Regions from separate parts of the Vibrio sp. 9-16B-A1 genome, predicted to be linked through region 1. Evidence: predicted binding sites of a transcription regulator. Region 1 holds the regulator's gene; the other holds the start of a gene.
What was found. Region 1 encodes MetJ, which represses methionine synthesis genes. Its sites were predicted from a motif close to TTAGACNTNTANANGTCTAA; they were not measured.
Positions count from the first base shown of each region.

Region 2: the regulator MetJ is predicted to act here: its motif matches at 5,603-5,622, upstream of metK (methionine adenosyltransferase).

Region 1 is NZ_JBSDZD010000017.1:39,781-50,880, forward strand. It holds gene hslV (ATP-dependent protease subunit HslV) at 1-484, opposite strand, end outside; gene ACVB80_RS21310 (SPOR domain-containing protein) at 627-1,160, opposite strand; gene cytR (DNA-binding transcriptional regulator CytR) at 1,278-2,282, opposite strand; gene priA (primosomal protein N') at 2,532-4,733, opposite strand; gene rpmE (50S ribosomal protein L31) at 4,988-5,206, shown strand; gene ACVB80_RS21330 (malic enzyme-like NAD(P)-binding protein) at 5,449-6,708, shown strand; gene metJ (met regulon transcriptional regulator MetJ) at 6,884-7,204, opposite strand; gene ACVB80_RS21340 (O-succinylhomoserine (thiol)-lyase) at 7,469-8,635, shown strand; gene ACVB80_RS21345 (bifunctional aspartate kinase/homoserine dehydrogenase II) at 8,635-11,046, shown strand.
Region 2 is NZ_JBSDZD010000009.1:201,073-212,172, forward strand. It holds gene ACVB80_RS15745 (hypothetical protein) at 1-801, shown strand, start outside; gene ACVB80_RS15750 (glycosyltransferase family 2 protein) at 798-1,766, shown strand; gene ACVB80_RS15755 (hypothetical protein) at 1,760-3,241, shown strand; gene tkt (transketolase) at 3,380-5,374, opposite strand; gene metK (methionine adenosyltransferase) at 5,705-6,859, shown strand; gene ACVB80_RS15770 (SprT family zinc-dependent metalloprotease) at 6,947-7,435, shown strand; gene ACVB80_RS15775 (endonuclease) at 7,515-8,213, shown strand; gene rsmE (16S rRNA (uracil(1498)-N(3))-methyltransferase) at 8,290-9,021, shown strand; gene gshB (glutathione synthase) at 9,034-9,984, shown strand; gene ACVB80_RS15790 (YqgE/AlgH family protein) at 10,007-10,570, shown strand; gene ruvX (Holliday junction resolvase RuvX) at 10,711-11,100, shown strand, end outside.

The sequences.
Region 1 (11,100 bases):
AGACACAGATGTCTCCGGCGATCTTAAGCGACTTCTCTGCAATTTCGCGTGCGTCCAGTTCGGTGTTCTCCAGCAGGGCGGTAGCCGCTGCCTGGGCGAAGTTACCGCCTGAGCCGATAGCGATCAGGTCGTTTTCCGGCTGAACCACGTCACCGTTACCGGTAATGATCAGAGAAGCGGTTTCATCGGCAACCGCCAGCAGGGCTTCGAGTTTGCGCAGCGCACGGTCAGAGCGCCAGTCTTTGGCCAGCTCAACCGCAGCTTTGGTCAGATGACCCTGGTGCATTTGCAGCTTGCTTTCAAAACGTTCGAACAGGGTAAAGGCGTCAGCGGTGCCACCGGCAAAACCAGCCAGTACTTTGTTGTTGTACAGGCGGCGCACTTTTTTGGCGTTGCCTTTCATTACTGTGTTTCCAAGAGAAACCTGGCCATCGCCCGCGATGACAACTTTATTATTCCGGCGTACTGATACGATTGTAGTCACGTTATTTACCTTTTAATTCGCCTGTCGATTAGTGGTTATATGTGGCTGCCGGGTATTTTTTCAAGGGGGAAGGGAAAAATTGACCCGGGGAGGCGGGGATAAAAAAGCCCCCGGCCGGATAGACCGCCGGGGGCTCTGAATTCTACTGATCTTTCCAGATCGCGCACGGTTCGATTTTGGCGCGCTGCAGTTTGTGCTTGTCGCGCTCAGCTTCACGCTTGCGCTCGTATGGCCCCAGCACCACCCGGTACCAGCTGCTGTCTTCCTTTTTGCGGATATGACTGCTGATCCCCTGGAAAGCGATCATGGCTTTGCGCTCTTCTGCCTGTGAACGCTTTTTGTATGCGCCGCACTGCATGATGTATGGCACATCCGAGATTGCCATCTCTTTGGCTTCGACGTGAACTTCCCGCTGGGGCAGGGTTTCAACGTACTCCCACTTCTCCTCAGGAGGGGGCGGGATCGGTTTTGATGGCTTCGGCTTTGGTTTGGGTTTGCTCTGAACCTGCGGCTGAGGCGGCTCAGGGTCCTGGCTTAAGGTATACAGGCCATAACCAAAGGCCCCGGTCAGCAGCAGTGCAAGCAAACCCGCTTTCCACGGCTTTTTCTTCGGCGTTGATCGCCGGGCCGGTTTTTTCTGTCCCCGGCCTCTTCTCACGTAATCTTTATTCGCCACGTTACTATGCTTGAGTTAAATGAAAAACGCCTGACATGGTAATCCAGGATCAGGCGTCACTTCCAGTGATGTGAGTCAAATGGGGAAGCCAATTGGCATTTTTTCCCCGTTTGAGGATTAGCTTCGGGGGGGCATGGCGCTGTTGCGTATCACCAGGGTGGTTTCAAGCAGGCGCGAGCCGGCGTGCACGTCACGCCCTTTGAGGATCTCCAGCAGCATCATCATCGCCTGGCGGCCGATTTCATATCTCGGCTGGGAGATGGTGGTCAGCGGCGGATCGCAGTACTGGGCAAACTGAATATCGTCAAAGCCGACGAATGAGATGTCCTGCGGGACTTTATAGCCCATTTGCTTGGCTTTCTGAATTGCACCGATAGCCATGATGTCGTTGTGGCAGAACACTGCGGTTGGCGGCTCTGGCAGTGACATCAGGGCGGTGATCGCCTCTTCCCCGGTTTCAAAGGTAAAGTCACCTTCAAACAGGTAGTCCGGATTCATGGCGATACCAGCGCGGCGCAGTGCCTGCTGATAGCCCTGATTGCGGAAGTGGCACAACTGGGTCTCTTTCGGGCCGCTTATCTGGGCCACGCGGCGGTGTCCCATCTGAGTCAGGTAGTTGACTGCTTCAAATGAGGAAGTGAGGTTGTCGATATGGACGGTCGGCAGCTCCAGCTCCGGGGCAAATTCGCACGCCATCACCAGTGGAGGCAGGTTTTTCTGCTCGGGCTTGCTCACGTCGAATGGCAACTGGGTGCCAAGCAGCAGCATACCGTCGGCCTGCTTGGTGAATACCAGGTTGACCAGCGAGCTCTCGCGTTTGGGTTGCTGGGCGCTGTTGCCAAGCAGAACCAGATAACCGTGTTCAGCAGCGGCGTCTTCGATACCGCGGATGATCTCACTGAAATAGGCATCACAGATGTCAGGCACTATGGTGACGATGGTTTTGGATTCATTGCGGCGAAGATTACGTGCCAGAGAGTTTGGTGAGTAGCCGGCTTCGAGTACCGCATCTTCAACTCTCTTCCTGGTTGAAGATGAGACTTTCTCCGGGTTCATCAGAGCCCGTGAGACGGTCGCCGTGGATACGCCAGCAAGCTGAGCAACATCCTTCATTGTCGCCATAGATTTTCCTCGTGGTCATTCATGGCTTAGCCGATTTGCCTTACTGACTAAGCAGGATAATGAAAAAGTAACTGGCCAAAGTTGGCACAAAAAATTTATAAATAATTGTTATTTCACAGGTCGTATAATCCGCCCTTGCGTTTATTTTATGTTCAAAGCGCTGAACGATTTACGGGCGGTTTAACAAAACTTACATCTGTAATGTGAACATTGTCACATCAAAACCAATCGGTTGGCAAATGCCGTTGCTCAGCTCATGTCCTGCGGTTCGATATCTATCGACCAGCGTACTTTTTTGGCGTTGGGCAGCAGGTCAATCACCGGTCTGGCGCTGTAGAGCAGTTTCTGCATTTGGGCACGCCCTGGTACCTGAAGCAGCAGCTGCCAGCGGTATTTGCCGGCGCGGCGTGCCAGTGGTGCCGGCATGGGGCCGAGAACCAGGCAGTTCTGGTCAAACAGGGGGTGGGCCTCCAGGGTCTGACGGACCTGGGTGAGGAACTGTTCGGTCACTTCGCTGTTATTGGACTCGGCGCGCAGCAGGGTCAGGTGAGCAAATGGCGGCAGCTGGGCCACACGGCGCTCAGAAAGCGCCACATCGGCAAAGTGGTCATAGTCTTTATACAGCAGCGCCTGCAGCAGGCTGTGCTCCGGGTGGTGGGTTTGCAGGATCACTTCGCCAGGCTTGCTGGCGCGTCCGGCGCGTCCTGCCACCTGGGTAAACAGCTGGGCAAGCCGTTCAGAGGAGCGGAAGTCACTGCTGTAGAGTGATGAGTCCACGTCGATCAGCGCCACCAGGGTGACGTCCGGAAAGTGGTGGCCTTTGGCCAGCATCTGGGTGCCGATCAGGATCTGATACTCACCGTCCCGGATTGATTTCAGCGCGCTCTCCAGACTGCCTTTGCGCCGGGTGCTGTCGCGGTCGATGCGCAGGGTTTTGTATTCAGGGAACAGCTCGCTGAGGTGGTTTTCAAGCTGCTCCGTACCCACGCCAACTGAGACCAGTTGGGTTGAACCACACTGCTGACACTGGTGCACCACAGGGTACTGGGATCCACAGTGATGGCAGCGCATTTCGCGGCTGTTCTGGTGAAAGGTGTAGTAGGCATCGCAGCGCTTACACTCAGCCAGCCAGCCACACTCGTGACACATCAGCGCCGGTGAATAACCACGGCGGTTGAGAAACAGCATCACCTGGTTACCTGCGTTGAGGTGTTTGCGCATCTCGGCGATAAGCGGGGCTGAGAGGCCGCTTTCCAGGTAGAGTCCCTTGATGTCCAGCACCTTGTTGGTCGCCGGCTTGGCATTGCCTGCCCGCTGACTGAGGTGCAGGTGATGATACTTACCACTGCGCGCATTGTGCAGGGTCTCCAGTGCCGGGGTGGCGGAGCCCAGAACTACCGGGATACCTTCTTTATGGGCACGCATGATTGCTACATCCCGGGCGTGATAACGCAGGCTGTCCTGTTGTTTGTAGGAGCTGTCGTGCTCTTCGTCGACGATGATGATGCCGAGCTTATCAAACGGGGTCATCAGGGCGCTGCGGGTACCGATCACGATACCAGCGCGGCGGTCGCGGGCGGCGAGCCAGGCGTTGAGGCGCTCGGTGTCATTGAGTCCGGAGTGCACCACCTCCACCGGTACGGCAAAGCGTCTGCGGAAGCGGTTGATGGTTTGCGGTGTCAGGCCGATCTCCGGCACCAGTACCAGCGCCTGCTCACCCCGCTCAAGCACCGGTTTGATCATGTTGAGGTACACTTCGGTCTTGCCCGAGCCGGTCACGCCCTGAAGCAGATAACAGGAAAAATGGCGCTGACTGTTGACCGCCGCGATGGCGACCGACTGCTCCTGGTTGAGCCGGGGCTTGTCAGCATCGGTTTCCACCGACTCCGGCCATGGGGCCGCTTTGGGCAGGGTCTGTTTTTGTTCCGCCCAGCCTTTTTCCTGCAGTGCTTTGAGTACCTGAGTGGTGATCTCTTCTTCTGCAAATTTCTCTGCCGCGACCGGCCCGTGTTGCAGCAGGTGCATGGCGCGGGCCTGTTTGACCGCCCGGCCAAATCCCTGCATCAGCTGATCGCGTCCGGCCGGGGTGATGTGCCAGCTGACCTGAGGCGTCAGCGCGGCAGGCTTGCCTTTGCGCAGCAGCGCCGGCATGGCATTGGCCAGGGTGTCACCGAGCGGGTGCTGATAAAACTGAGCGCACCAGTTTAAGAGCTCATACAGCGGGGTGGGCCAGAGCGGTGCGTTGTCGAGTACTTCTTTAACCGGTTTGAGCTGGTTAAAAGGGTAGTCGGAGTGGTCAGTCAGACCGGTGATGATGCCGACCAGGGCCTGGCGGCCAAATGAGACCGATACCCGTCCGCCCACCACGGGGCTCTGGCCCGGGGCTATCCGGTAGTCAAAACGCTTGTCGAGCGGGACGGGCAGGGCAACCTGGACGATGGTCGGGGACATAAACAACACTAAATAAAAGCAGAAAAAGTGGCGTCATTGTAGCAACGAATGCCGGGGAGCAAAAACAGCGGCTGACCAGCTCAGCGCAACTGATAAAAAAATGGACAAAAAAGTATCAAATTGGTTGATCCGCTGCACACTATTCATTACTATACTGCGCCTTGAACGACGCAACCTGCGTCACTGATTTGTAAATTACGTGTGGTGTCCGGCTCAGATTCGGATAGCGACACGGCCCAATTGAGGTTATCCCTATGAAAACTGGTATCCACCCAGAATACAAAGCTGTTAAAGCAACTTGTTCTTGTGGCAACTCTTTCGAGTTCAACTCAACTCTGACTAAAGAGTCTATCCACTTGGACGTATGTGACAAGTGTCACCCATTCTACACTGGTAAGCAGCGTATCGTTGACACCGGTGGCCGTGTTGACCGCTTCAACAAGCGTTTCGGTGCACTGTCTAGCAAGAAGTAATTCTGCTGAACGAATTCAAAAAGGACGCCCAGGCGTCCTTTTTTCGTATCTGATATTCCCTCTCTCCTTTCTGTCTGCGCATTGTTTGAACTGCGCCTGAATCCTTCCGGCTCCTCTTTCGTTTGAATCACAATTCAGGGCTATGGTTGTTGACTTTTTATCTGGGCACCCGGTCTGACATCCGGTATTATACAGCGCTCGTGTAACCTTTTCGTAACCTCACACAGCAGGATCCTGTCATCATGTCCGAAGACAACAGCCAAAATGATTTCCGCCAACAGGCACTGGACTACCACGCATTTCCGACCGCAGGCAAAATTGGTGTCGAGCTGACCAAGCCAGCCAATACCGCCGAAGACCTGGCACTGGCCTACAGCCCGGGTGTGGCTGAGCCGGTACGCGAGATCGCGCAGAATGCTGATAACGTTTATAAGTACACCGCGAAAGGAAACATGGTGGCGGTGATCTCTAACGGTACCGCGATTCTGGGTCTGGGTAATCTGGGCCCGCTGGCATCCAAACCGGTTATGGAAGGCAAAGCGCTGCTGTTCAAGCGCTTTGCAGGACTGGATTCGATTGATATCGAAGTGAAACACCGCACTATCGAAGAGTTTGTCGATACCGTAGCGAACATCGCCGATACTTTTGGTGGTATTAACCTGGAAGACATCAAAGCACCTGACTGCTTTGAGATTGAGCGCCAGCTTATTGAACGCTGTGACGTACCGGTTTTCCACGATGATCAGCACGGCACCGCGATTGTAACCGCAGCAGGTATGCTGAACGCGATTGAACTGCAGGGTAAAGAGCTGTCTGAATCGACCATCGTGTGTCTGGGCGCAGGCGCAGCCGCCGTGGCCTGTATGGAGCTGCTGATCAAATGTGGTGCGCAGCGTGAGAAGATCTACATGCTGGACCGCAAAGGCGTGATCCACACCCGCCGCGATGATCTGAATGAGTACAAGAAGCTGTTCGCCAATAATACTGACAAGCGTACCCTGGAAGATGTGATCGAAGGTGCCGACCTGTTCCTCGGTGTATCCGGCCCGAATTTGCTTCCTCCGGAAGCGCTGAAGCTGATGGCTGACAAGCCGGTGGTCTTCGCCTGTTCAAACCCGGATCCTGAGATCAAGCCTGAGCTGGCACACGAAGTCCGTGATGACCTGATCATGGGTACCGGCCGTTCGGACTACCCGAACCAGGTAAACAACGTTATTTGTTTCCCGTTTATTTTCCGTGGCGCACTGGATGTACGTGCCAGTGAGATCAACGATGAAATGAAACTGGCCGCGGTCGATGCGATCCGCCAGCTGGCCAAAGAGCCGGTACCGGCAGAAGTACTGACTGCCGCCGGTGTTGATGCGCTGGAATTTGGTTCGGGCTACATCATCCCGAAACCGATGGACCCGCGCCTGCTGCCACGCGTCGCCAAAGCGGTCGCCCAGGCGGCTGTTGATTCAGGCGTTGCCCGAATCGAAATGCCGGAAAATTATATGGCGTAATAAAAAAAGGTGCCCGGGTGGCACCTTTTTTTATGGTTGCGTGGTACGTGGTACGTGGTACGTGGTACGTGGTACGGAAAGCGGAACCTGTACCATTATCAGGCACACATAATGTTCAGCGCATTCCCCGCGTCCCCCGAAGCGAAGCGCCCGCGAACCGCGCACCAAGAGTTACTTACTCCTCATCAAACGCTTCGAACGCAATGCCCATTTCCGTCATCAGTGCTTTTACTTCTGCCGGGATGTCGTCAGGGCGGTCTTTACGCAGATCTTCATCGGTCGGCAGGGGCTGGCCGGTGTATGCGTGCAGGAACGCTTCACACAGCAGCTCGCTGTTGGTGGCGTGGCGCAGGTTATTGACCTGGCGGCGGGTGCGCTCGTCGGTCAGTATCTTCAACACTTTCAGTGGGATAGATACCGTAATTTTCTTAACTTGCTCGCTCTTCTTACCATGCTCGGCGTAAGGGCTAATGTATTCGCCGTTCCAGTCTGCCATTGCGCACCTTTAATTATGCTTGTCGTAGATATGAGACCGGGTCGGCCATAAGGCGGCTCAATCTCTGAATAGGGGGTGATTTTAGCGACTTTTACCGCCACAAGCAAAGACATATAGACGTCCAGAAGTGTTGACGTCCAGTTTTGTGACCGGTACAGTGTTGGATAACGCGACTGACCGCGAGAAAGTATTACGCCGTATGTTGTCCGGCAGCCATTACTGGTATAACAGATAACAATGAACATGGAAAGGAAGACCAGTCTTATGAGTGAGCGTAAGCCAGCAACCATTGCTGTCCGCACCGGCATAGAGGAAGACAGCCAGTATCATGCCGTTGTTCCCCCGATTTATCTGTCCACCAATTACGGTTTTCCCGCCTTTGGTGACGTCCCCAAGTATGACTACACCCGTTCAGGTAACCCTAACCGCTCTCAGCTGGAGCGGGCGCTGGCCGGGCTCGAATCCGGCGAAGGAGCGGTGATCACCAATACCGGTACCGCTGCGATCAACCTGTGGGTGACCAGTCAGCTTGGTCCGGATGACCTGATTGTTGCTCCTCACGACTGCTATGGCGGCACATACCGTTTACTCAATACCCGCGCCCTGAAAGGGGACTTCAAAGTTGCTTTTGTGGACCAGTCTGATCAGCAGGCACTGGCCGGCGCACTGGCGAAAAAGCCAAAACTGGTGCTGCTTGAAACCCCGTCCAACCCGCTGGTGCGGGTCGTGGACATTGCTCATGTGTGTGAGCTGGCCCATGACGCAGGCGCGCTGGTGGCGGTCGATAATACTTTTCTGACACCCGTGTATCAAAAGCCGCTGGAGCTGGGTGCGGATTTCGTCATTCATTCCACCACCAAGTACATCAACGGTCACTCGGATGTGATCGGCGGGGTGGTGATCTGCCGCTCGGCGCAGCAGGCTGAAGAGCTGGCCTGGTGGGGCAACTGCCTCGGCGCGACCGGTACTCCGTTTGACAGCTATATGACCCTGCGCGGCCTGCGCACCCTTGGAGCGCGGATGCGCCAGCACGAAGAGAACGCCAATCTGATCCTGGCGTACCTGCAGGGCGAAGCGCTGGTGGGAACCCTGTATCACCCGAGTCTGCCGGACCATCCTGGCCATGAGATCGCAAAGCGTCAGCAGAGCGGTTTTGGCTCGATGCTGAGCTTTGAGTTTGCCGGTGACCAGCCGCAGCTGGAGTGTTTTGTCGGTGCGCTGAAACTCTTCTCGCTGGCAGAGTCGCTCGGCGGAGTGGAGAGTCTTATCTGTCACCCAAGCTCGATGACGCACAGGGCGATGAGCGATGAAGCTCAGCTGGAAGCAGGTGTGACCACCAGACTGCTGCGCCTGTCGGTCGGCCTGGAAGACAGTGATGATCTGATCGCAGACCTGAAGCAGGCATTTGAACAGGCCAGGGAGGCAAACTGATGAGTGAACTGAGACAGCTGCACAAATTTGGCGGCAGCAGCCTGGCGGATGCTGAGTGTTATCAGCGGGTGGTTGGGATCCTGCGTGAATACTCACGTCCGGACGACCTGGTGGTGGTATCGGCTGCCGGCAGTACCACCAACAAGCTGCTGGCCTGGCTGGCTGCGCTGGATAAAGACGGCCGGGTAGCGCATGAACACCTGCAGGCGCTGCGTCAGTTCCAGACCGGGCTGGTGGAGTCACTGCTCAATGAGGCGTATGCGGAACCTTTGCTGGTCCAGCTGGCTCAGGAGTTCAGCGCACTGGGTGAGCTGACCGCTCCGCTGACGGAAGCGCAGAAAGCGGCCGCTCTGGGTCACGGTGAAGTCTGGTCGGCCCGTTTGCTGGCTGCATTGTTGTGTCAGTCGGACCTGGAGTCTGCCTGGCTCGATTCGCGCGATTTTCTGCGCGCAGAAGCCGGTGCCCAGCCAGAAGTGGACCGGGCGCGCTCCTGGCCGCTGATCAAAGCCTCACTTGCCCAGCATTCACACCGCCGGCTGGTGATCACCGGCTTTATGGCCCGTAATGAAAGCGGGGAGACGGTGCTGCTGGGCCGGAACGGCTCTGACTATTCGGCCACTGTTATCGGCGCGCTGGCAGAAGCGGGCCGGGTTACCATCTGGAGTGATGTGGCCGGGGTATTCAGTGCGGACCCGCGTAAAGTGGAAGATGCCTGCCTGTTACCGCTGCTGCGCCTGGATGAAGCCAGTGAACTGGCGCGCCTCGCTGCACCGGTACTGCACAGCCGTACCCTGCAGCCGGTCGCCCAGAGCGCGATGGATCTGCATTTGCGCTGCAGCTATCAGCCAGAGTCCGGTTCGACCCGTATTGAGCGGGTACTGGCGTCTGGTCGCGGTGCGAAAATTATTACCTCCCTGGATGAAGTGCTGCTGCTTCAGCTGCGCTTTGCCCACGGACACGATTTTGAGCGACAGCAGCAGGAAGTGCTGGCCTCGCTGACCCGGGCTCAGATCCAGCCGCTGGCGTTTGAAGCCCAGGCGGATCAGGGTTGCCTGCTGCTGGCCTATACCGCTGAAGTAGCGGGTGAGGCGCTGCGCTATTTGCAGGATCTCAGTATCGAAGGCGAACTGAGACTTAAAGAGGGCTACTCGCTGGTGGCTGCCGTTGGAGCCGGGGTGACCAGTAACCCGAATCACTGCTACGGCTTCTATCAGCAGCTGAAAAACGCGCCAGTGGAGTTTATCCACGAAGCAGATTCAGGGCTGAGTCTGGTCGCGGTACTGCGCCGGGTGGATACCGATCCTCTGCTGACAGGTATTCATACCCAGCTGTTCCAGGCGCAGAAGCGTGTGGCGCTGGCGCTGTGTGGTAAGGGTAATATCGGCTCGGCCTGGGTAAGTCTGCTGGCTGAGCAGAAAAGCGAGCTGGCCAAACGCCACGGCATGAGCTTTGACCTGGTGGCGGTGATCGACAGCCAGACCTGCTGGATTGATCTGGACGGCATCGAGGTGTCCGAAGTGAACACCCGTTTTGACGATGAGGCCGCGCCGTACAGTGAAGGCGAATGGCTGGAACGATTGTCTGATCAGTCACGTTACGATGAAGTCATCGTACTGGACGTGACCGCCAGCCACGAGCTGGCAGAGTGTTACCCGCAGATCGCTGAGCATGGTTTTCACCTGATTTCGGCCAACAAGGTCGCCGGCTCTGCGCCGCAGCACTTCTACCACCAGGTACAGGATGCGTTTGGCAAGACCGGCCGTCACTGGCTGTACAATGCGACTGTAGGGGCAGGCCTGCCAATTAACCATACGGTGCGCGACCTGCGTGAAAGCGGTGATGAGATCCTGGCGCTGTCGGGGATCTTCTCCGGTACGCTCTCCTGGCTGTTTCAGCAGTTTGACGGCAGCGTACCGTTTGCTGACCTGGTGGATCTCGCCTGGCAGCAGGGGCTGACTGAGCCCGATCCGCGCAGTGACCTCGATGGCTCGGATGTGATGCGCAAGCTGGTGATTCTGGCGCGTGAGTCCGGCTTTGATATTGAGCCGACTCAGGTAAAAGTGGAATCCCTGGTTCCTGAACCCCTGGCCGGGCTGAGTCTGGATGATTTTCTGGATAAGGGCCATCTGCTGAGTGAGCTGCTGGCAGAGCGGCTGGAGAAAGCCCAGCGTGACGGTAAAGTGCTGCGTTATGTGGCTCGCCTTGAGCGGGATGGCAAAGCCACCGTAGGGGTTGAGGCGCTCAATCCTGAACATCCGCTGGCAAACCTGCTGCCGTGTGACAATATCTTTGCCATTGAGAGTAAGTGGTACAAGGATAACCCGCTGGTGATCCGCGGTCCGGGTGCCGGGCGGGAAGTGACCGCCGGGGCACTTCAGTCTGACCTCAACCGTCTGGCAGCTATGCTGTAAAGATGAAGATGAGTTGAGCTCACTCCCAACATGAGGAACTTTCATGTTGGGAGT
Region 2 (11,100 bases), on a different contig from region 1:
CTGCATACCTACTGGCTCGACTACGTGACCGAGGCCATGTCATCGCTCGATTACTGGCGACTGCTTGGCTTTATGAACAGCTACAACTATCTGGTACTCTGGGCTGCCGTCGCGCTGCTGCCACTGTTTTTGCCACTGACCCCGCTGCTGCGCTCAATATGGCTGATCACCACCGCCGGATTTGCCATTCCGTTTTTCTGGCAGGTCCGCACCATCTCCATCGTGTTGCTGATCGCCCTGCCCCTGCTGACCATTGCCTGCATCACCCTGCTGTCACGCCTGACCCGCACCCCAACCGGATTCTGGATCTGCATCCTTGCGCTCAGTCCACTGTGTATCCTTTCGCTCCAGGCCCGGCTGGGCGGCCAGCAACAACAGCGACAGGCCGCAGCAGAGATCTCCCCTGTCCAGCGCCTGGAGCCGGTACTGAACAAGGGGCTGAGCCGGAAAAACATCCTCGCGCCGCTCAGTTACGGCGCGCCAATGCTGGCCCTGACGGATAACGCCGTGTCCGCTGCGCCCTATCACAGAAATGTACGCGGCAACCAAATGGTCATCAGCCTGCTGCAGCAAACTGATATGCAAAGCGCGCAGGAACAGGTGTCTCAGCAGGGATTCGACTATGTACTGCTCGGGCCGGATATCGCCACCCGGGTGATTGCTGACCATGCGGCGCCGGATGCACTGGTTAAACGCCTGCTGGCAAGGCAGCCACCGGCCTGGCTTAAACCCGCCGGAGAATCGCAATACGGCGTATTGCTGTATGCCGTGATCAAAGATGAAAAGGGGGAGACACCATGAACCAGTTACGCATCGCCGTGCTCCTGCCCTGCTATAACGAACAGGGAGCGATAGGAAAGACGGTCGCTGATTTCTCCCGGGCCCTGCCCGGTGCCTGTGTGTATGTGTATGACAATAACTCTGTTGATGGCTCGGTCCGGGAGGCAGAAGAAGCCGGCGCCATAGTGCGGCATGAACCCAGACAGGGCAAAGGCGAAGTAGTCAGGCGCATGTTTGCCGATATCGAAGCCGATGTGTATGTACTCGCCGACGCCGATGATACCTACGAGGCAGAAGCCGCGCCGGAGATGATCCGTACCCTGGTTGATGAACGGCTCGATATGATCACCGGCACCCGCTCAACAGAAGCCTGCGCCTATCCGTCCGGACATGTTCTGGGTAACCGGGCATTCAGCCAGCTGATCAGCACCTTTTTCGGGGCCGAGCTCAAAGATGTCTTTTCCGGCTACCGGGTAATGAGCCGCCGTTTTGTCAAAAGCCTGCCGGTACTGAGCCACGGCTTCGAGATAGAAACGGAGCTGAGCGTCTTCGCCCTGATGCACCGCCTGCCGGCCAGAGAGATCGCTACCATGTACCGCGCCCGCCCGGAAGGCACGGTAAGCAAACTGCACACCTTTAAAGACGGGTTTAAGATCCTCAATTTTATTCTGTTCCTGCTGCGTGACGTCAAACCGCTGCAGTTCTTCTCAACCCTTTCTGCGCTGCTGGCAATCCTCTCCCTGGGTCTTGGGATCCCGGTGATCCTGGAGTTCTGGGAAACAGGCCTGGTGGCCCGCTTTCCTACTGCCATTCTCTCCAGTGCCACAGGGGTGCTCTCCGGGCTGTGTCTGTTCAGCGGCTTTATTCTGGATAATGTTTCAAGGGCCAGGCTGGAGACAAAAATGCTGGCCTATCTGGCGCAGCCCGCACTGCAGGGTTCTGATGATGTTCCCGGAAAGCGGGGCTGGGATAAGCCGGAATGCTGAGCGTAAAGCCCGGCTCTGGTGAGGGTTTCAGGTTCTGGTATCTGCTGTTCTCTGTCCTGGTTATTATGCCGGTCTGGAGCTTTGAAAACCTGGCCATGGTCGATGCGCCGCAGCACCTGTCACAGCTTGCTGACATTAAGTCGCTGCTTTATGGCAGCCATTTCATCTCTTCTGAGGTGTATCTCAACCTCTTTACCCCTTACCTGACAACAAACCTGCTCCTGACACTGCTCACTCTGCTCAGCTCTCCGGCGGTGGCCTTAAAGGCTGCAACGTCATTTTATCTGTTAGTCCTGCCCTGGTGCTGCCTGAGGTTACTGCGGCTGTATAAAAAACCTGAGCTTTTGTGTCTGCTCTGTTTCCCGCTGTTGTATAACCTGCCATTCAACTGGGGATTTATTCCATTTATGGTGACCGCCGCCCTGGGCTGCCTGTGGCTGGTCTCTCTGCTGGAGCGGGACATTTCGCATTTCAGTCTCCCTCATATCGCCATCTCTTATGCCCTCGCATTTGGTCATGCCATGGCCTGGGGACTTAACATCGCCTATATACTCACCTGGCTGATATTTAACAGAAAAATCTCCCGCCATAATGCCGGCTCCCTCTTTCTGCTCCTCAGCCCGGCGGTCTGGCTGCTTTGCTGGTCTTTCTACGTCTCCGGCAACGAAGCTTCCGCTAACCTGGTTGACCTTATCTATCAGTCACTATTTGAAAAAACAGCAATACTGATAACCGGCCACCTGATGGGTAATGACCTCCTGTTTGGCGGTATCAGGCTCCTGCTGTATGGCTATCTGTCGGTAAGACTGCTTGGTATAACCCGATCATTCACTCCGCCCCACCAGCTGATCATAGCTACCCTTGCCCTTTTCTATCTGCTGCCATCGCTGCTGTTTTCGACCTCTTTTTTTTCTGACCGCCTGGCGATACTGCTGCCGGTCTTTCTTCCCCTGTTATTCGACAGCATAAAAAAGAAGACGGCCTATACGCTGCTTGCCACTCTTTGTCTTCTTCTTGCCGTCACTTCCCGGCTAAATCAGCAGTGGATACTGGAGAGAGAAAGGCAGGACTTTGAGTCTGTCACTCACAACATACCGGCCAATACGCATGTGTTTTATATCTCTGACCCGGATGACTTTGGTTACTACAAATTCGGGCTGATGCTGGTCCCTTATTACCTTCATTACGGCCACTGGCTGAGAGCGGAAAAAGAAGTCCTTATCGATTTCAGTTTTGCTTATTACTTCAACCAGCCTGTACGCCATCTCAAAAAGCGAAATATAAACAGCCGCACCAACAAACAGTATCTGGCCATGGACTGGAGTCTCATCAGCTACCACGACTTTATTCTGGTCAGGGACTGCTCTTTAGCGGATCCGGAAGTTATCGCTGCAGCAACCGGCTACCTGTTCACCGGACAACAAAACTGCTGGGCGCTGTTCAGGCACAACTCTGTGGATGAAAGGGAGCTGTAAATCAGGTTCTGAAAGTTCAGGGAGAAAGAAGAAAAGAATTTATAACGGAAAGGGGAAACCTTCCGGCAGGGAAATTAAGCTTTAAAACAACACCAGGGAGCAAATGCTCCCCGGTGTTACAGCATAATCAATGCAGCTTTATGCCAGCAGTTCTTTCGCTGTGTTTACCACGTTTTCAGTGGTGAAGCCGAACATTTTGAACAGCTCACCCGCCGGTGCAGACTCACCGAAGGTGGTCATACCGATGATGCGGCCGCCAAAGCCCACGTACTTGTACCAGTAGTCAGCGATGCCCGCTTCAACTGCGATACGTGCAGTTACGTCTGATGGCAGTACCGCTTCACGGTATGCTGCATCCTGCTTGTCGAATGCATCGGTAGATGGCATAGAAACTACACGTACTTTCTTACCTTCTGCTGTCAGCTGGGCTGCTGCTTCAACCGCCAGTTCAACTTCAGAACCGGTCGCGATGATGATCAGCTCTGGTTTGCCTTCGCTGTCTTTCAGGATGTATGCACCCTTAGCGATGTCAGCAACCTGCTGTGCATCACGCTCCTGCTGCGCCAGGTTCTGACGTGAGAAGATCAGTGAAGTCGGGCCGTCTTTACGCTCGATAGCCAGCTTCCACGCAACCGCAGATTCAACCTGGTCACACGGACGCCAGGTGCTCATGTTTGGTGTTACACGCAGGGAAGCGATCTGCTCAACCGGCTGGTGAGTCGGACCATCTTCACCCAGACCGATAGAATCGTGAGTGTAAACCTGGATGTTCTGCACTTTCATCAGCGCAGCCATACGCATTGCGTTACGCGCGTATTCCATGAACATCAGGAAGGTTGCACCGTAAGGTACGAAACCACCGTGCAGTGCGATACCGTTGATGATCGCAGTCATACCGAACTCACGTACACCGTAGTGAACGTAGTTACCAGACGCATCTTCAGCAGTCAGAGACTTAGAGCCAGACCACATGGTCAGGTTAGAAGGTGCCAGGTCAGCAGAGCCGCCCATGAACTCTGGCAGCATCTTACCGAATGCTTCCAGTGCGTTCTGAGACGCTTTACGTGATGCGATGTTCGCAGGATTTGCCTGCAGATCAGCGATGATCCTGCCAGCTTCTTCTTCCCACTGTGCAGGCAGGTCGCCGTTCATACGACGCTTAAATTCTGCCGCCAGCTCAGGGTAAGCCGCTTCGTACGCTGCCAGCTTCTCGTTCCACGCGCTTTCGCCCGCTGCACCCGCTTCTTTCGCATCCCACTCAGAGTAAACGTCAGCAGGGATTTCAAAAGGAGCGTGCTCCCAGCCCAGGAACTCACGCGCTGCTTTGATTTCATCAGCGCCCAGAGGAGCACCGTGACAGTCGTGTGAACCCGCTTTGTTTGGTGAACCGAAACCGATGATGGTTTTGGTACAAATCAGGGTAGGACGAGGGTCAGCTTTAGCCGCTTCGATAGCCGCATTGATCGCTTCCGCGTCGTGGCCGTCAACAGCAGGGATTACGTGCCAGCCGTAAGATTCGAAACGCTTAGGCGTATCGTCAGAGAACCAGCCTTCAACTTCACCGTCGATAGAGATGCCGTTGTCATCCCAGAACGCGATCAGTTTGCCAAGACCCAGGGTACCTGCCAGAGAACACGCCTCGTGAGAGATACCTTCCATCAGACAACCGTCACCCATGAACACGTAGGTGAAGTGGTCAACGATGTCGTGGCCTTCTTTGTTGAACTGAGCAGCCAGAGATTTTTCAGCCAGTGCCATACCAACCGCGTTGGTGATGCCCTGACCCAGAGGACCTGTGGTGGTTTCAACGCCAGGCGCGTAACCGTATTCAGGATGGCCAGGCGTTTTCGAATGCAGCTGACGGAAGTTCTTCAGATCGTCGATAGACAGATCGTAGCCAGTCAGGTGAAGCAGAGAGTAAATCAGCATAGAGCCGTGGCCGTTAGAAAGTACGAAACGGTCGCGGTCTGCCCACTCTGGGTTCTGTGGGTTGTGCTTCAGGTGGCTGCGCCAAAGAACTTCAGCGATGTCAGCCATGCCCATTGGGGCACCTGGGTGACCAGAGTTTGCTTGTTGAACACCATCCATGCTTAGAGCGCGGATCGCGTTTGCCAGATATTTACGAGAAGACATGTCTGCTCCTGAGTGCATAAGCGATTAGTAAGATTTCAATTGGGGCCGGATTCCGGCGGCGCGTATTGTCTCAAAGCCCCCCGCCCTCTGCAAACGTTTTACTGGCCATTTTGCCGGACTTTAAAGCGTTTTTTTCATAAATCCCCTACTCTGTTTGGCTTTTTACGCAATCGTTTGGTTTTGTGACTTAATAAATTTGCGCTTGTAATTCACGCAGTGTGAACTAGAATAGACGTCTAGATGTAGAAACACCTACAAAACACATTCCATAAGCCGGTGAGCATTTATGAGTCTCGGTGGCTTTAATCACATAAACTATTCGGAGCTCTTATGGCTAAGCACCTGTTTACTTCTGAATCGGTATCAGAAGGTCATCCAGATAAAATCGCAGATCAGATCTCAGACGCAGTACTGGACGCAATTCTGGAGCAGGACCCTAAAGCACGCGTTGCATGTGAAACTTACGTGAAAACCGGCATGGTCATGGTTGGTGGTGAGATCACCACTTCTGCATGGGTTGATATTGAAGAGCTGACCCGTGAAACCGTTCGCGAAATCGGCTACGTACACTCAGACATGGGCTTTGATGCCAACTCATGTGCTGTTCTGAACACCATCGGTAAGCAGTCTCCGGACATCAACCAGGGCGTTGATAAAGCGGACCCTAAAGAGCAGGGCGCAGGTGACCAGGGCATCATGTTCGGTTACGCAACCAACGAAACCGACGTGCTGATGCCGGCACCGATCACTTACTCTCACCTGCTGATGGAGCGTCAGGCAAAAGTACGCAAGAACGGCACCCTGCCGTGGCTGCGCCCGGATGCGAAATCTCAGGTAACTTTCCAGTACGACCAGGGCAAGATCGTTGGTATCGACGCGGTTGTTCTGTCTACCCAGCACTGTGACAGCATCTCTACTCCGGATCTGCGTGAAGCGGTAATGGAAGAGATCATCAAGCCGGTTCTGCCTTCAGAGTGGCTGAGCAAAGAGACCAAGTACTTCATCAACCCAACCGGCCGTTTTGTAATCGGTGGTCCTATGGGTGACTGTGGCCTGACCGGCCGTAAGATCATCGTAGACACCTACGGCGGTGCAGCGCGTCACGGTGGTGGTGCGTTCTCTGGTAAAGATCCATCAAAAGTTGACCGCTCTGCAGCTTATGCAGCGCGTTACGTGGCTAAAAACATCGTGGCTGCCGGTATGGCTGACCGCTGTGAGATCCAGCTGTCTTACGCTATCGGTGTTGCTGATCCTACTTCTATCATGGTGGAAACTTTCGGTACTGAGAAAGTGTCTCACGACATCATCATCGAAGCGGTACGTCAGTTCTTCGACCTGCGCCCATACGGCCTGCAGGAAATGCTGAACCTGCTGCAGCCTATCTACAAGAAGACCGCTGCATACGGTCACTTCGGCCGCGAAGAGTTCCCTTGGGAAGCGACCGACAAAGCAGAAGCACTGCGCGACTTCGCTAACCTGAAGTAAGCTCCAGGCTGAAAATCTGGCATACTGAGCCCTGACCTGCCGGTCAGGGCTTTTTTTTATCTGAGGAATACCGTGCCGTCACCCGAAATCACCCCGCAGCTTATCAGCGACTGTCAGCGCATTATCGAAGAGTGCGTGGACAAAGCCTCCCGCTACTTCAATACCCGCTTTCCCCTGCCGGAGCTGAGCTTTAAGCTGCGCGGCCGCGCGGCCGGTAAGGCATATCTCCAGGCCTGGCAAATCAAGCTGAATCCGGTACTGCTGAGCGAAAACCGCCAGACATTTCTCAGTGAAGTGATCCCCCATGAAGTCGCTCATCTTATTGTTTACCAGCTGTTTGGGCGGGTACGCCCGCATGGCAAAGAGTGGCAGAGCGTGATGCTGCAGGTTCTTGGGGTAACACCAAACACTACCCACAGCCTGGATGTCAGCTCAGTACAGGGCAAACAGTTTGCTTATCGCTGTGGCTGCCAGAAGCACCTGCTCAGTGTCCGCCGCCACAATAAAATTGTCCGCGGTCAGGCCCGTTACCATTGCCGTGACTGCCAGCAGCAGCTCTGCGCCGAGCCAGCCTGAGTTATCCGTCCTCCACTGAACTTGGCAGCCCCTGGCCCCGGCGTTACACTGAGCTTTTGACAATAACCTCATCAGTCTCATGCGAATCTCAGTCTGCGCCGCTTTGCTGGCGGCGTTTATCAGCCAGAGCGCACTTGCCGCTCACCCCACCTCATTCAGTCAGGCCAAAAAAATAGCCCGACAGATCTACGATGATCACCCGGTCAGCTTCTACTGCGGCTGTGATATCCAGTGGCAGGGAAAGAAAGGCATTCCCGATCTTAACGGGTGCGGCTATCAGGTACGCAAACAGCAAAAACGTGCGTCACGGATCGAGTGGGAACACGTGGTGCCCGCCTGGCAGTTTGGCCACCAGCTTCAGTGCTGGCAGGAAGGCGGACGAAAAAACTGCAGCAGAAATGACAAAGCCTTCCGCCGTATGGAAGCCGACCTGCACAACCTGACTCCGGCGATCGGCGAAGTCAACGGTGACCGCTCTAACTACAACTTCAGCCAGTGGAATGGCCTGGACGGCGTCAGCTACGGCCAGTGTGAGATGCAGGTAAACTTTAAACAACGCAAAGTCATGCCGCCAGACCGCGCCCGTGGCTCTATCGCCCGCACTTACCTGTATATGAGCAAAGAGTACGGCTTTAAGCTCTCCAAATCCCAGCAACAGATGATGCTGGCGTGGAATAAGCAGTATCCTGCGGATAAATGGGAGTGTGAGCGGGAGAAAAGAATTTATAAGCTGCAGGGCAACCGAAATCCTTTTGTGTCACAGCAGTGCGCGAATTAGAATTTCACTATCCGGGCCTTGTTTTTTTAATCAAAGGCATCAATCTAACCATTATCAGTATTTAGCGGACAAACCTATGAGAGTGCCACGTATTTACCACCCCGAGCCAATCAGCCAGCTGGGGCAACTGAACCTGAGCGATGATGCCGCCGGACATATCGGCCGGGTACTGCGCATGCAGCCGGGTCAGGAAGTAGTGCTGTTTGACGGTAGTGACCACGAGTACCCGGCGCAGATCAGCGAAGTCAGCAAAAAGCACGTCAGCGTTGAAGTGACCGAAAAACGTCACCGCAGCATTGAGTCCCCGCTGGATCTTCATCTGGGTCAGGTGATCTCCCGCGGCGACAAAATGGAATTTACCATTCAAAAGTCCGTAGAACTGGGCGTCAACACTATCACTCCCCTGCTGTCTGAACGCTGTGGCGTTAAGCTCGATACTAAGCGCTTCGAAAAGAAACTGGCTCAATGGCAGAAAATCGCCATCGCTGCCTGTGAGCAGTGTGGCCGTAACGTGGTCCCGGAGATCCGCCCGATCATGCAACTGGAAGAGTGGTGTGCCGAGCAGAGCGATGCGCTTAAGCTCAACCTGCATCCCCGCGCCAAATATTCGATCAACACCCTGCCGGGCCCGATCGAAAAAGTGCGTCTGCTTATTGGCCCGGAAGGCGGGCTGTCCGCTGAAGAAATAGCCATGACCGAGCAGTATCAGTTCGAAGAAACCCTGCTTGGCCCGCGTGTACTGCGCACGGAGACCGCAGCCCTGACTGCGATCACCGCACTTCAGGTCCGTTTTGGTGACCTGGGATAACCGGAGAAAGTAATGATTAAAATCGGCATAGTGATGGACCCGATTTCGTCCATCAACATAAAAAAAGATTCAAGCTTTGCCATGATGCTCGAAGCCCAGCGCCGCGGCTGGGAACTGCACTACATCGAAATGCAGGACCTGCACCTGGATCAGGGTATTGCCTTTGCTGATACCAAAGTGGTCACCGTACAGGAAGACCCGAACGGCTGGTATCAGTTCCACTCTGAGCAGACCATTCGCCTGTCTGAGCTCGATGCAGTACTGATGCGTAAAGATCCACCATTCGATACAGAATACATCTACGCGACTTACATTCTTGAGCGCGCTGAAGATGAAGGCTGCCTGATCGTCAACAAGCCTCAGAGCCTGCGTGACTGCAACGAAAAACTGTTTACCGCCTGGTTCCCGGACCTGACCCCGACGACCATCGTGACCCGCAAAGCAGAGAACATCAAAGCGTTTCGCGAGAAGCATGGCGATGTGATCCTCAAACCTCTTGACGGTATGGGTGGCGCATCGATCTTCCGCGTTAAGGCCGGCGATCCTAACGTGTCCGTTATCATCGAAACCCTGACCAACCACGGCCAGACTTATGCCATGGCACAGACTTTTGTACCGGACATCAGCAATGGTGACAAACGTATCCTGGTGGTCGATGGTGAGCCTATGCCTTACTGCCTGGCCCGTATCCCGGCCAAAGGCGAGACCCGCGGCAACCTGGCCGCCGGTGGCAGCGGTGAAGTGCGCCCGCTGAGTGAGACCGACCGTAAGATCGCAGAAGCGGTCGCGCCGGTACTGAAAGAAAAAGGACTGATTTTTGTCGGACTGGACGTGATTGGTGATAAGCTGACAGAAATCAATGTCACCAGCCCGACCTGCATCCGTGAAATTGAAGCGGCGCATGACATCTCCATCACAGGCAAACTGATGGATGCCATCGCAGCCAGGACTGGCAAAGCGTAATACCGAACCGAGCGGAGTAAGTATGAATCTGACCAATCACTTTCTGATCGCCATGCCAGGTATGAGAGATCCTTTCTTTCATCAGTCGGTGATCTACCTGTGCGAGCACAATGACGAAGGTGCCATGGGACTGATCATCAATGCTCCGATCGATATTTCGGTGGAGAACATGCTTAAGCAGGTGGACATAGAGTCCGTCCAGCCAAGAGTGAACCATACCAGCCTCGCCCAGCCGGTACTGAGCGGCGGCCCGGTCGCAGAAGACCGTGGTTTTGTGCTGCACAAGCCCAAAGACCGCTACCAGTCCAGCATTCAGATGACCCCGGAGCTGGCCATGACCACCTCCCGGGATATTCTGACCGTACTTGGCACCGAAGCCGAGCCACAGCAGTTTCTGGTAGCGCTGGGTTACTCCGGCTGGGAAGCCGGGCAACTGGAAAGCGAGCTGGCCGAAAACTCCTGGCTGACCATAGAAGCGGATCCGGAGATCATCTTCAACACCCCTGCCGGTGAACGCTGGCGCAGCGCCATCGCCAAACTGGGGATCGATGCGGATCAGCTCTCGGCAGATGCGGGGCATGGGTAGTTAACGGTGCTGGGTGCCAGGTACTAGGTACTAGGTACTAGGTATCATATTACAGGACCCAGGACCCAGGACCCAGGACCCAGGACCATTCCTCCACCCCACAACTCAAAATCAACCACTTTTCTCAGGTTAAATCGACTATGTCCTCAAGAACCATCATGGCCTTTGACTTTGGCACCAAGAGTATTGGCAGTGCCATCGGTCAGGAAATTACCGGCACAGCGAGACCGCTGAAAGCATTTAAAGCGCAGGACGGAACGCCGAACTGGGATCTGATTGAAGCGCAGATCAAAGAGTGGCAGCCGGATCTGCTGGTGGTAGGCCTGCCGACCGACCTGCACGGCAAAGCGCTGGAAACCATCACCCCAAGAGCGAAAAAGTTCGCCAACCGCCTCCACGGCCGCTTCGGCCTGCCGGTAGAACTGCACGACGAACGCCTCTCCACCGCCGAAGCACGCTCAGAGCTGTTTGAAATGGGTGGCTACAAAGCCCTGACCAAAGGCAATGTGGATTGTCAGTCTGCGGTAGTG